Prochlorococcus marinus CUG1415: one gene and its partner. Each later gene encodes a partner of the first gene's protein in a complex. Links are inferred from orthologs where the notes say so. Each region holds a gene or a part of one and is shown on either strand. Other genes may lie near its edges.

Region 1 (7,168 bases):
TAGCGTATTGGCATTCAGCCAAACCACTTTCTGTAAACTATAAATTTGCTAAAAATAGAGATTATATTAAGAATCTTAATCACATAGATCAAATTTGGGAGAATTTGAAATTTAAATGTGGCGATACTTTAGCTGTTTGTGATTTAAGAGGGAAATATAAAGAAAAATTCTCTTATTCTGAGTTAGCTGATTTAATAACAAAAGTATCTTTTTCTTTTAAAAATTATGGGTTAGTCAAAGGTGATGTAGTTACTTTAATCTCTGAAAATTCTCCAAGATGGCTCATAGCAGATCAAGGATTAATGCGTTTAGGAGCTATAAATGCAGTCAGAGGTATTAATTCTCCTTCAGTAGAACTGGACTATATTATTGAGCATTCTAATTCAGTAGGGCTAATAGTTCAATCTAAGGAGACTTGGTTAAAATTAAGTCACAAAGAAGAATTAAAAAAGAGACTGAGATTCATAATTAATTTAGAAGATGAAAAATTTGAAAGTTTAATAAGTTGGAGTGAATTTATAAGTGCAGGAGAAAAAGAAAATTCTCGGAATAATATTATTGAAAAATGTAATCCAAGAATTGATGACGTTGCTACTATTCTTTACACTTCTGGGACAACTGGAAAACCTAAAGGTGTTCCCTTAACACATGCAAACCTTTTGCATCAAATAATTAACTTAGCCTATATCGCTGATCCAGAGCCTGGTACTTCTGTATTAAGTGTGCTACCTATCTGGCATTCTTATGAGAGGAGCGCTGAATACTTCTTTTTCTCATGTGGTTGTTCTCAATACTATACAATCCCAAAATTTCTGAAAGATGATATTACACAAATAAAACCTGTTGTCATGGCTACTGTACCGAGACTATGGGAAGCAATACATGATGGTTTTTTTCAGGCTTTGAAAAAAATGCCTCCCAAAAAGCAAAAACTTATTAAGTTTTTGATAAGTAATAGTTCGGTTTTCAAAAGAAGTCTTAGAAAGATAAGAAATATAGATATAAATCAAATAACTTTTAAATCAAAAATCCCCTTACTGGGTTCTGTTATTAGCCGATATCCTTTACATAAATTGTCTACTATTTTTTTATGGCCGAATATTCTTAGACAACTATGCGGAGAAAAACTGAAATTTCCCATTAACGGTGGAGGTGCATTGCCAGAACATGTAGATCTTTTTTTTGAATCTTTAGGTGTAGATGTTTTGGTGGGATATGGACTCACAGAAACTAGTCCAGTATTAACTTGTAGAAGAAGAGAATTAAATGTTAGAGGATCATCTGGTCAGCCTCTAGCATTTACTGAAATCAAAATAGTGAATGATGATAAAAAAAAGATTCTGAAGTTCAGAGAAGTCGGAAAAATTCTTGTTAGGGGGCCGCAAGTAATGAAAGGTTATCTTAATAATGAAATAGCTACAAAAGATGTTTTATCCAAGGATGGTTGGTTTGATACTGGTGATTTAGGTTTTCTAATACCAAATGGTTCTCTTTTTATAACAGGAAGAGCCAAGGATACGATAGTGCTATCAAGTGGTGAAAATATAGAACCGAATCCGCTAGAGACTGAAATCCTTAGTTCTGAATTTATTAATCAGATTCAACTAGTAGGACAAGATAAGAAATGTTTAACAGCCCTTGTAGTTCCTAATGTCGAATTGGTTAGAAGCAAGTTTTTGGAAGAAGACCTTTCAAAATTAAACCTGAATAAGAATATTGGTACATTTTTTAAATCAAAAATTAATAATATGCTTAAAAGTCGATTAGGAGCAAGATCAGAAGAACAAATATTAGATTGTTATTTTGTTGATGCTTTTACTCTAGAAAATGGGTTGTTAACACAAACTCTTAAACAAAAAAGAAAAGAAATAGAAAAAAAGTATTCATTACAAATAGAAAATATGTATGAAAACAAATTTAGTAAGAAAATTTGATTTGTTCTATCTATATTAAAAAGGTAATTTAATTTTTTATGGAAACAAAAAACTCAATATCTATTAAGCGCTCAATAGCTATTAAAGCTGTAGTTACACCAACTTGGAAGGAAGATGCTGAAAAAGAATTAAGTAAAGCAATTTCAAACATTGACCAGCAATTATCGCAACTGGAGCAAGAGGGGCAGCAAATAGTAAATAATATTAGATCCCAATCGGTTAATCCTCTAGATCCAAGGGTTCAAGAACAGGTTAGTCAGGTTCAACAACAAGTCGCAGCAAAACGAAATGAAATTGAAGAACAAAAAAGAAATCTACTACAACAACAGAGTCAAGTTCGCGAATTAAAAATGGACGAAATTGTTGATCAAGGGCAAGTGGATAGTTTCTGTGATGTCACTGTGGGAGACAATCTTATTGAAAAAATGCAAGTCTCGATTACGGTTAAAGATGGAGTTATTCAATCTATAGATAATAATTAAAGAGAAGATTAAGTATTTTTGATAAATATAAATAAATCTTAATTTCGAAAAGTTTTAATTTCTAATCGATCTAAATTATTACTTTCTTAAGTTTTAAGAGTTCCCACTGTGAACATGATTTCGTATAATTAAAACAAGAGTTTAAAGGGTTCTTAACCATAAAAACTTTAGGAAGTTTGGTAGAAATCCCTTGAAACTTATGCAATAACAATTTTCTTATGTCTCACGAAATATTCATGCCTGCCTTGAGTTCTACTATGACGGAGGGCAAGATTGTGGAATGGTTGAAAAATCCAGGAGATAAAGTTGAAAGAGGTGAATCTGTCTTGGTTGTTGAATCTGATAAGGCAGATATGGATGTTGAATCTTTTCAAGATGGATATCTTGCAGCTGTTTTAATGCCTGCTGGCAGCACTGCACCAGTAGGAGAAACTATCGGTCTTATTGTAGAAAATGAGGATGAGATAGCTTCTGTTCAAGAACAAAATAAAGGAAATCAACCCGAAGTTTCTAGTTCGGATCAACTTGAATTGGTAAGCAATAAAACTGAAGAAAAACCAGTAGCCCAGACTGAAAATATAAAAAAAGAAACACAAGAAGTCGTATTAAAGAGTGAAAAGGAAGCCCCATCTTTTAATAGCGATCAAATTAATGCCGCTACAAATAATGTTTCTTCGAGGGTGATTGCATCTCCAAGAGCTAAAAAACTTGCCTCTCAAATGGGTGTTGATTTAGCAAAGGTTCATGGATCAGGACCTCATGGAAGAATTCAAGCAGATGATATTTTAAAAGCTAATGGCCAACCAGTCTCTATTCCATGGATAGGCGAAGGTGGTTCTCCTGCATCGATTCCTGGTTCAAATTTGGGAGTTGAAAGTAAACCCGAAGCTTCAGGAAATAGTTTTGGTAATCCCGGAGAAACAGTTCAATTTAATACTCTTCAAAAAGCGGTAAATAAAAATATGGAATCTAGTTTAGATGTGCCATGTTTTAGGGTAGGTTACTCCATTAACACAGATAAATTAGATAATTTCTATAAAAAAGTAAAACAGAACGGAGTGACTATGACTGCTTTACTAGTTAAAGCAGTTGCAAAGACACTAAAGAAACATCCTCAAGTAAACTCCAGTTTCTCAGAAAATGGAATTTCTTATCCAGAAAATATAAATATTGCTGTTGCTGTTGCGATGGAAGATGGTGGACTAATAACTCCAGTTTTAAAAGAACCATGCAATACTGATTTATTTGAATTATCTAGGGAATGGAAAGATCTCGTAAAAAGATCAAGATCAAAACAACTAGAACCTGATGAATACTCAACGGGAACCTTCACTTTATCTAACCTTGGGATGTTTGGAGTTGATAGATTTGACGCAATTCTTCCTCCAGGTACCGGTGCTATTTTAGCCATAGCATCATCGAAACCAACCGTTGTTGCTAATAGTGATGGTTCAATATCTGTTAAAAAAATAATGCAAGTAAATCTAACAGCTGATCATAGAGTGATCTATGGAGCTGATGGAGCTTCATTCTTGAAAGACTTGGCTAACCTGATTGAAAATGAGCCAGAGACACTCGTATCATAAATTTAATTGATTTCTCAAATTAATAAAGAAGAAAGAGATTATAGGCTTGAATCTTATGATTATTTACTTGATCCTTCATTAATTGCTAGTAAACCTTCTGCAATTAGGCATGAATCAAGATTGATGATAGTTAGAAATAGTGTTTTAGAAGAAGACTGCTCAACTAATAAATTTACCAAGAATCTTTTAGATGAATTTAGAGAAGGCGATCTTGTAGTTGTTAACAATACTAAGGTAATGAAAGCTAGGTTAAAGGTTGAATTGGAAAATGGGACGTTAGTCGAATTATTAGTCTTAGAAAGATCCCATGAATGTGTTTGGTTATGTTTGGCAAAGCCGGCGAAAAAGTTAAAAATAAATAGAAAAATAATATTAAAATCTCCTTTTGCAGAAGATATTAATTTGATGGTTGATGGGGTTGATGAAGAAACTGGAGGGAGATTTATTAAATTTCCTGAAAATATAACTGATCTCAATTCAATGAATGACCTTCTTGATAAATACGGGGAAATCCCTCTCCCGCCTTATATAAAAAATACTGAAGAAGAATCTTTTCATGAGAATAGTTATCAAACTGAGTATGCAACTAATCCAGGGGCCGTTGCTGCGCCAACTGCTGGTTTACACTTAAGCAAAAGTCTTATTTCCAATCTAAAAAAAAAGGGAGTAATAATTATACCGATAACTTTGCACGTGGGCTATGGAACATTCAAACCAATTGATCAAGAAGATCTAAGTAACTTAAAACTTCATAAAGAATGGGTAAGTGTTAATAAGGAAGTAGTGGAGGAAATAAAAAGAGTAAAGAAAACAGATAGAAGAATAATTGCTATTGGTACAACAAGCGTAAGAGCTCTTGAAAGTTGTTATTCTTACGAAATTAATGACTTTATTCCCATAGCTAAATACGTAGATTTAGTAATTAAGCCAGGTTATAAATTTAAGGTAGTTGATGGATTATTAACTAATTTTCATCTTCCTAAAAGTTCATTATTACTTTTAGTAAGTGCAATGATTGGTAGAGAAAGATTATTAGATTTGTATAAGAAAGCCATAAAAGAAAAATTTAGATTTTTCTCTTATGGCGATGCGATGTATATTTCACCAGATTCACTACTGGATAAAAAATAGATTTAGGCTTTGACTGGTTCTTGAATGATTCCGCTTGGAACTTCAGTAAACATAATTGATGATAAATACCTCTCAGCTAAATCAGGTAGAACAACTACAATTGTCTTCCCAGCATATTCATCTTGTTCAGCTAATCTAACAGCAGCAGCAGCAGCAGCTCCACAAGATATTCCTACTAATAGGCCTTCCTCTTTAGCTAGTCTAAGAGCCATCTCTATAGATTCGTCATTTGTTACTTGTTCAACCTTGTCAACAATTGATAAGTCAAGGTTCTTAGGAATAAATCCTGCTCCAATTCCTTGAATTTTATGTGGTCCGGATTTAACCTCTTCTCCATTCATTGTCTGCGTAATAACAGGACTATGTGATGGTTCTACAGCTACAGAAGTAATATTCTTGCCCTTCTCTTGCTTAATGTATCTTGAAACTCCTGTAATTGTGCCACCAGTTCCAACCCCTGCAACTAGGACATCAATTTCACCATCGCAATCATCCCAGATTTCTGGTCCAGTAGTTTTGAAATGAATTTCAGGGTTTGCTGGATTATCAAATTGACCTGGCATGAAATATTGAGAAGGATTACTTTCTGCAATTTCTTTTGCCTTAGCAATTGCTCCAGGCATACCTTTAGATGCCTCTGTTAAAACAATTTCAGCACCCAACACTGCCATAACCCTTCTTCTTTCAATTGACATGGATTCTGGCATTGTAAGGATCAGTTTATAACCTCTTGCTGAAGCAGTAAAAGCTAGAGCAATTCCTGTATTTCCAGAAGTTGGCTCAACAATAGTTTTGTCTTTTGTAAGTTTCCCACTTTTCTCGGCATCCCAGATCATGTTTGCGCCGATCCTACATTTGACACTATAAGCGGGGTTTCTACCTTCAATTTTTGCAAGTACAGTAGCTTTCGCGTTTTTAGTAACTGATTTTAATTTTACTAATGGAGTGTTTCCGATAGCAAAACTGTTGTCCTCATAAATTTTTGCCATTTATATATTGAGAAAATATATATTAATACTAACTATTATTTAGAAAAAGAGTATATAAGTTTCTATACGGTAAATACTAGGAATTTAGAAATTATTTAGTGCTTCAGAAAAGGTTTTCCATAATTGATCTTGGTCTTCTAATCCAACTGATACTCTAATAAGGTGCGAGGGTATACCAAAACTTTCAGCCCAATCCAACTCGTCATAATGAGCTAGTAAAACATAAGGACAAACGAGAGTAAATTTTGTACCTAAACTAGGTCCTTTAGATACTTTTAGAGAATCATAAAATTTTTTAGCTTTGTTCAATCCTCCATTTAATTCAAACGATAATAAGCAGCCATATCCTCCATCAGAATTAAGTAAAGAATTAAAATTTGGACAATTTTCAGGATGGAAAATATTTTTAATCTCGCTATGTGTCTCTAATCTTTTTTTTAATTCTAAACATGCTTTATTTTGTTCAAAAACTCTTTGATTTACATCTCTACTAACTTTCTCTAGATAAACTATATCTCCATCGGAAAGTATTGGAATATTAATCTCGTTTAATGCATATCTAAACTGATCAATCCATTTGCTTTTTGGATTTAGTATTAATGATCCGGCAAGAATATCACCACTACCTGAAAAAATTTTTGTAAGTGAAGTAAAAACTATATCTGCATGTTCTATGGAATTTATATTTAAATTCGAACCAATTGTATCGTCAATAATTAAAGGAATATTTAGCTTTTTTGCAATTTTTGAAATTTTTTTAATGTTTACACATTTGAGCATTGGATTACTTGGAAGTTCAATAATTAATGCTGATGGATCTATTCTTTTGATTTCTAATTCAATATCCGCGCAATTTTCTTCTGTAATTAACTTTGCTCCGTGAAAGATTTTCATTGGTAATTTAAGTACATCTACATATGGAAAACCAACTTGGAGTGTTGGTTTAGCTGGAAATAATTTATATATGATTTCCAATGATGTATGCAATGCAGACATTCCAGATGAAGTTAAGTGAATATCATTAGAGTTAATTTTTGTAGATTTAG
Region 2 (7,051 bases), on another replicon or contig:
AATATTGCTTACGTTTAATTAATTTATTAATTTCCCAAACTTTTTTGCAACTTAGGCGGCTTTATATCTAGGAATATCTGCAGGATCTGAATTCATTTTAAACTCCTTATTCTTCAAGGCTTTTTTGTTAAACTCTCTATTTATTTTTATACCCAATATTTTTAGTTTTGATTCAAAATTTTCATACCCTCTATCCAAGTGTTCTAAACCATAGATTTTACTAGTGCCTTCAGCTATAATCCCAGCAATTATTAATGCGGCTGAAGTCCTCAAATCAGATCCAACTAGATCCATTCCCTTAATTTTTTTAACACCTTTGATATGGGCTATATTTTCATTTAATTTTATATTTGCCCCCATTTTATTGAGTAAATGAACATGGTTCATTCTGTTTTCGAAAATTGTTTCAGTTATCTTTGATTCGCCATTTGCGATTGACATTAAAGTTGTAAATGGTGCTTGCAAATCAGTTGGAAATCCTGGGAAAGGAGCTGTTTCAATATCTACCCCTTTAATCTCTTTACCCTTGATTGTAATTGAATTACCTTTAATCGTAATTTTACTTCCACTTTCTTGAAGCTTATTCGTGACAGCTTCAAGATGATTAGGAATTACAGGAGAAACTGTTATCGAAGAGGAAGTCGCTGCAGCAGCTATTAAAAAAGTGCCAGCTTCTATTCGATCCGGAATTACTTTATGAGTACAACCACACAGATTATTAACACCATCAATAATTATTTTTTCTTTGCCCGAGTCGTAAATTTTTGCACCCATTTTATTTAGCATTTGGCATAAATCCTGAATTTCAGGTTCTCTTGCAGCATTCTCAATCGTGGTTCTTCCTTCCGCTAATGATGCTGCCATTATTAAAGTTTCAGTTGCTCCTACGCTTGGGCACTTTAATTTGATATGTGAACCATGTAGTTTATTAGTCTCGTCCTTTATTCTTGCTTTGACAATTCCTTCTTCAATAATAATTTCCGCTCCTAAGGCTTGAAGTCCATTTATGTGCTCATCTATGGGCCTTGAACCAATATTGCAACCTCCAGGTAAGGGGACTTTAGCCTCTCCATATTTACTTAATAATGCACCTATACAAAAGAAACTAGCTCTTAATCCATTAACAAGTTCATATGGAAGTTCTTTAATAGAAATATTTTTAGGATCTATCTCTAATCGATTGTTTTTTTGTATTAATTTAACACCTAAACTCTTTAGGATATTCCCCATTTTTTCAATATCAGTTAGACGAGGAACATTCTCAAGAATTATTCTTTCATTAGTTAGCAGTGATGAGGCTAATAAAACTAAGGCAGAATTCTTAGCGCCACTTATTTCAACTTTTCCATGTAAGTTACCTTGGCCAAAAATCTTTAAATTTTGATATTTAAGATATGACTTCTTTTTGCTTACGCAAATCATTAAGGCTTAATTTATTAGATTCATCATGACAAACGATAACTTGTAAGTCTACCCCATGTAACGTCTTAAATATTAATTAAAAGTGAAAAGGTATTTTTTTTAATTTCTTAGGAAATAAAAATTCAATAAATAATTGATCAAAACATTAATACAATTAGAATATATTTGATAACAAAATTTTCAATTTCCTCATAGAAAATACTTTTTTAAAAATAACTAGTAAAAACAATAATCTAGTTAAAAGATTTAGATCATTCAAAAGAGGATCATCTCCACAAGATCAAGACTTTTTTTGCATAGAGGGCACTCATCTCATTAAAGAATTGTTGAAGTCTGGGAAAAATCCCTCAAAAATTTTAGTTACCGAAAAATGGCTAAGAAAGAATCAAAATCTAAGCAAAAAATTTCAACAGTCATTAATAAATATTGTCTCAGAGGAAGTTTTGGCATCTGCGATTTCAACAATTAATCCAGATGGGATAGCAGCTTTAGTAGAGATTTCATCAATACCTAATTATCACTTTAATAGTAATGATGATTTTGTTCTTGTTCTCGATAGAATTCAAGACCCTGGGAATATGGGCAATCTTTTTAGAACTGCTCTAGCTGCTGGTGTTGATGCAATTTTTTTAGCTGGAGGTGCGCACCCATTAGGCCAAAAGGTATTAAGGGCATCTTCTGGCGCAGTTTTTCACCTCCCATTTAAAAGATTTGAGGGTACTGAGGAAAAAACAATAAATTCTTTATTAAAGTCTGTATCTGAATTATCAAATGTAGGATTTAAGGTTTTTTCTACTAGTAGCCATAATAAAAGTTCAAAAAAACCTTCAAAACCCTACTGGGAAATTGATTGGTCTAAGTCTACTGTCTTGATTTTGGGTAATGAGGGGCAAGGTATTCATGACAAAATTCAAGAAGCATTTAGTGAAACAATTACAATTCCGCATAGTAAGCTTGTAGAATCATTGAATGTGGCTTGCGTTGCAGTTCCGTTATTACTAGAACGAAAAAGAGTCGCATACACCTCTAAACGTAGATAAAAAGTGACTGATTCAAGTTTTGATTTTGATTTAATCGTTATAGGAGCAGGATATGGAGGTTTTGATGCCGCCAAACATGCTGCTGGTAAGGGACTGAAAGTCGCAATAGTAGAATCTTCTGATATGGGAGGCACTTGTGTTAACAAGGGTTGTGTTCCCTCTAAAGCTCTTTTGGCTGCAAGTGGAAAAGTCAGAGAAATAGCTGATTATGAACATTTAGCCAAATTTGGTATTCATGCTTCTCCAGTAAGGTTTGAGAGATCAAAAATTGCAGATCATGCAAATAATTTAGTTTTAAATGTTAGAGAAAATTTAACAAAAACTCTTAAAAGGAGTGGGGTTGAAATTATTTTGGGTATTGGAAGACTTGAAGGGAATCAAAAAGTGGGTGTAAGAGATAAAAACGGAGTTGATAGAATCTTTACTTGTAAAAATATTGTTATAGCAACTGGTTCTTCTCCTTTTGTGCCTCGTGGAATAACTTTGGATAATAGAACTGTATTTACTAGTGATGATGCCGTTAAACTTGAATGGCTCCCAAGATGGATAGCTATTATTGGAAGCGGATATATAGGATTGGAGTTTGCGGATGTTTACACTGCCCTAGGTTGTGAAGTGACTATGATTGAGGCTCTGGAAAATATAATGCCTACATTTGATCCAGATATTACAAAAATTGCGAAGAAGAACCTTATTCAATCAAGAGATATAGATACAAAATCAAATGTCTTTGCGACAAAAATAACACCTGGATGTCCTGTGAAAATAGAACTGACAGATGCAAAATCTAAAGAAGTTTTAGAAACTTTAGAAGTTGACGCTGTACTAGTGGCAACTGGCAGAAGTCCAAATAGTAATAATCTAAATCTTGAGTCTTTAGGGATCGAAACAGTAAAAGGTTTCATTCCTATAGATGATCAAATGCGGGTTAAAAATGGTAAGGAAATAATACCTAACATTTGGGCTGTTGGAGATGTAACTGGCAAACTAATGCTTGCTCATACAGCGGCAGCGCAAGGCACTATAGCAGTTGATAATATTTGCGGCGGTAACGTCGAAATTAACTATAAAAGTATCCCTGCTGCAACATTTACTCATCCTGAGATTAGTTCAGTTGGTCTCTCTGAAGCTGAAGCTAAAGAAATATCGGCAAAAGAAAATTTTACTTTGGGAGTTGTCAAAAGTTTCTTTAAGGCTAATTCAAAAGCATTGGCTGAATTGGAGAGTGATGGGATGCTCAAATTAATTTTTAATAAAGATAATGGGAAAGTTTTAGGTGCTCATATTTTTGGGTTACATGCAGCTGATTTAATTCAAGAAATCTCAAACGCTATTTCAAGAAACCAAGATGTAATTGAATTATCTACTGAAGTACATACTCATCCTACACTTAGTGAAGTTGTTGAGGTCGCATATAAACAAGCTGCTTCTCAAATAAAATAGTTTTTATCATTAATGGAAATAAGACGTAGGCCTCCAAATCCAACCGTAAGGGTAGAAAATTTAGAATATGCTGTACCTCATAGAGAAGCACAAGCAAAAAATATTCTCGAAGAAATTGTATGGCATAAGGACATTGAAATAAAGAATTTTAAAAAAATAGTTACTCTAGAAGATCTTATAAAAAAGATTAGTAATCTTCCTGCTCCTAAAGATTTCTACAAAAGTATCTTAGAGTCGAAAATTAAACCAGGGGTGATTGCTGAGATTAAAAAAGCTAGTCCTAGTAAAGGTGTTATCAGAGAAGATTTTCATCCGGAAGAGATAGCTCCTTGTTATGAAGGATTAGGGGCATCATGTATTTCAGTGCTAACCGATAAAAGGTTTTTTCAAGGTAGTTATGAAATACTCGAAACTGTAAGGAAATCAACTAATCTACCTTTGCTCTGCAAGGATTTTATTATTTCTGCTTATCAAATTTATAAAGCAAGGTTATCTGGTGCTGATGCAATATTATTAATCGCGGCGATTTTAAGCGATGATGATTTAATTTATTTAAAAAAAATTGCTGATAATTTAAGGATGAGCGTTCTTATTGAAGTTCACAACGAGAATGAATTAGAAAGGATATTAAAGTTGAAATCTTTCAATTTAATTGGAATAAATAATAGAGACTTAAAGACTTTTAAAACAAATTTAAAAACTTCAATGGATTTGATGAATATATATTCAGATATATTTTTAAAACAAAATATTATTCCTATTAGTGAATCAGGAATTCATTCTGCAGAAGATTTAGAATCCCTTAAATCTGTTGGAATTAAGGGAGTATTAATTGGTGAAACTTTCATGAGAGAAAGTGATATTGAAAAATCTTTCAAGAAATTATTTAACTCAATTTAATTTTGGCTTCAAATCGTGCTATAAAATTGAATAAACAGAGTTGTACTGAATATATATGCAGGCCGTAATAATAACCGGTATAGTTGCTGGATTTGTGCATGTTGTTAGTGGTGCAGATCATTTAATTGCAATGGCACCAGCAGCTATTAATAATCCCAAAAAAGCTCTTGAAAATAGTTTTTCATGGGGCCTAGGACACTCTTCTGGCATCCTCTTGTTAGCTTTCTTAGCGATTTTTATTAAGGATATTACGCCATTAAACAAATTTTCTAATATTGCCGAATTCTTAGTGGGAATTTCTCTTCTAATTGTTGGAGTATTTGCGATAAAAAGTTCTTTTCAATTAAGAATCCACTCGCACTCTCATAAGCATGAGAATGGAATTGCCCATCGTCACTTTCACTTTCATGTTAAGGAACAAAAAAACAATAATAAGCACTCCCATGCTTTAACAGGTTTAGGATTGCTACACGGTATTGCTGGAGGTTCACATTTTCTTGCAGTTCTTCCTGCTTTAGCACTACCTATAACAAGTGCTTGCTTATATTTGATTTCATATTTAATTGGTTCACTAATTAGTATGAATCTTTTCACTTGTTTAATATCTTTTACGACCTTTAAAGCAAGTCAAAAATTTATTAAAAGATTAATAGCTATAGCGGGAGGGCTTTCCATTTCTATGGGATTATTTTGGATTCAAAGAAGTGCTTCTGTTTTTTTGAACTAAAGAAATTTTTATAATTTAGGAATCATTAATTTAGAGGTGATAATACCAATTATTTTTTCGTTATTTACTAGTCCGAATTTTTTACTATCTTCGCTAAATTCGATATTGTCACCAAGGACCTCTATATTATTTTGATTCACTGAAATTATCCTTTTTATAAGTGTTTTATTTTTAAGTGGATGATTAAAAATAACTATTTGTCGATTTTTTAGTCTTGATTTATTTTTTTTATATTCTTTAAAAAATACAATATCCCCTTCTTCAAGCGAAGGTAACATAGAATCACCACTAACAATAGCGGTTTTTCTTAAACCTAAGATAAATAAAATTAAATCAAAAAAACTTTTGAAAATAATTTAAATTAACTAGCTTTTACAAAAGCATCTGATCTTCCTTTTGATGCCCAGAAAATATTATGAATCTTTTCTACATAACTCATTAATTCTTCAGCTTGAGCTAAATCAATATTAACTTTGCAAGCACTGCATAATTTAGCTGCCTTCCAAATAGTTTCATGAAGGTCTGGATAAGTTTCCAAATGGACAGGTTTAAAATAGTCTGTCCACAATATTAGAATTTCTTTTTTTGTCTCTTTTGCTTGCTCTTCTTTAATTGCAACATATCTAGAAAATGTATTATTGTAAGCAGCCCACTCTTCAGAGTTAGTACTTGAGGGAGCATCTAGTGCAATAAGTTTTTTAGTCATTGATAAAACTGCTTCAGCAGCAACTCTTGTAGATGCTGGGTCATATACACCACAAGGACCGTCGCAATGTGCATGGACTGTCATTGTGGATTTTCTATTTAAAAAAGAATTGATGAATTTACTTAACATTTCGTATATTTAATGTTGTACATATATTACTTGGAGAATAACTAAATTGAAAAGTCTTAGAAATTTTTCTTACTTAATTTAATTGACTTTTAATAATTCAACTTCAAATATCAAAGTTGCATTAGGAGGTATTACATTGCCTGCTCCTCTTGATCCGTAACCAAGTTCAGGAGGAATTGTTAATTTTCTTTTCCCTCCAACCTTCATACCTGCGACCCCTTCGTCCCAACCTTTTATTACTCGTCCGGCACCTAAAGGAAAGCTGAATGGAGCTCTACCGATACTTGTATCGAATTGTGTTCCGTCTTCTAGAGTTCCTGTGTAATTTACAGTAACTGTTTGACCAGTGATGGCTTCATCTCCTTCCCCATTTACGATATCCGAAATAATTAGACCACTTTCTGTAGTCCTTGAGTTGCTGTCTGATGGTTTTTCTTCTGCCATAGCGAAAAATATAGGATTTGGATCTGATGGGTCTAGTTCAAATAAATTATTATTTGAAACATTTGATGATTTTGCAACAGGTGTTTTTTGAATTGACTGAGTTTCTGATTCGGCAGCATTAACAACTTGTGGTGAATTAAATTGACTGAAAAGAGTTAATGAAACACAAAAAACAAAAACTGCAAAACTAATAAAGACTTCTTTCACTTAAATTTTGAAAGTTACTAAAACTAAGTTTAC

Evidence for each region.
Region 2: the proteins of HA143_RS02225 (region 1) and lpdA are in contact, whole or in part, in a crystal structure (PDB 1EBD), measured with the Geobacillus stearothermophilus proteins. The link is inferred for Prochlorococcus marinus CUG1415 from one-to-one orthologs. Residues at the interface, in WP_033016211.1 of Geobacillus stearothermophilus: Ile130, Ala131, Met132, Pro133, Arg136, Arg140, Glu141, Asn155, Arg157; in WP_049624544.1 of Geobacillus stearothermophilus: Pro340, Ser341, Asp344, Tyr345, Arg403, Asp406, Val408, Glu431, Ala432, Gly433, Asp438.

The regions. Positions count from the first base shown.
Region 1 is NZ_JAAORL010000001.1:385,037-392,204, forward strand. Bases 1,854-4,818 are described here. They hold HA143_RS02225 (dihydrolipoamide acetyltransferase family protein), read left to right. Parts: upstream 1,854-2,634; coding sequence 2,635-4,002; downstream 4,003-4,818. Other genes in these bases: HA143_RS02215 (AMP-binding protein), read left to right, coding at 1,854-1,934; HA143_RS02220 (YlqD family protein), read left to right, coding at 1,973-2,416; queA (tRNA preQ1(34) S-adenosylmethionine ribosyltransferase-isomerase QueA), read left to right, coding at 4,009-4,818. Outside these bases: more of HA143_RS02215, read left to right, coding at 1-1,853; more of queA, read left to right, coding at 4,819-5,133; cysK (cysteine synthase A), read right to left, coding at 5,136-6,122; HA143_RS02240 (PLP-dependent transferase), read right to left, coding at 6,207-7,168.
Region 2 is NZ_JAAORL010000002.1:249,155-256,205, reverse strand. The notes cover bases 1,838-4,685. They hold lpdA (dihydrolipoyl dehydrogenase), read left to right. Parts: upstream 1,838-2,465; coding sequence 2,466-3,905; downstream 3,906-4,685. Other genes in these bases: trpC (indole-3-glycerol phosphate synthase TrpC), read left to right, coding at 3,918-4,685; HA143_RS07445 (TrmH family RNA methyltransferase), read left to right, coding at 1,838-2,462. In the rest of the region: murA (UDP-N-acetylglucosamine 1-carboxyvinyltransferase), read right to left, coding at 52-1,422; more of HA143_RS07445, read left to right, coding at 1,584-1,837; more of trpC, read left to right, coding at 4,686-4,805; HA143_RS07430 (hydantoin utilization protein A), read left to right, coding at 4,861-5,532; sodX (nickel-type superoxide dismutase maturation protease), read right to left, coding at 5,541-5,828; sodN (superoxide dismutase, Ni), read right to left, coding at 5,894-6,367; HA143_RS09855 (FKBP-type peptidyl-prolyl cis-trans isomerase), read right to left, coding at 6,446-7,018. UniProt on the Escherichia coli protein: Lipoamide dehydrogenase is a component of the glycine cleavage system as well as of the alpha-ketoacid dehydrogenase complexes.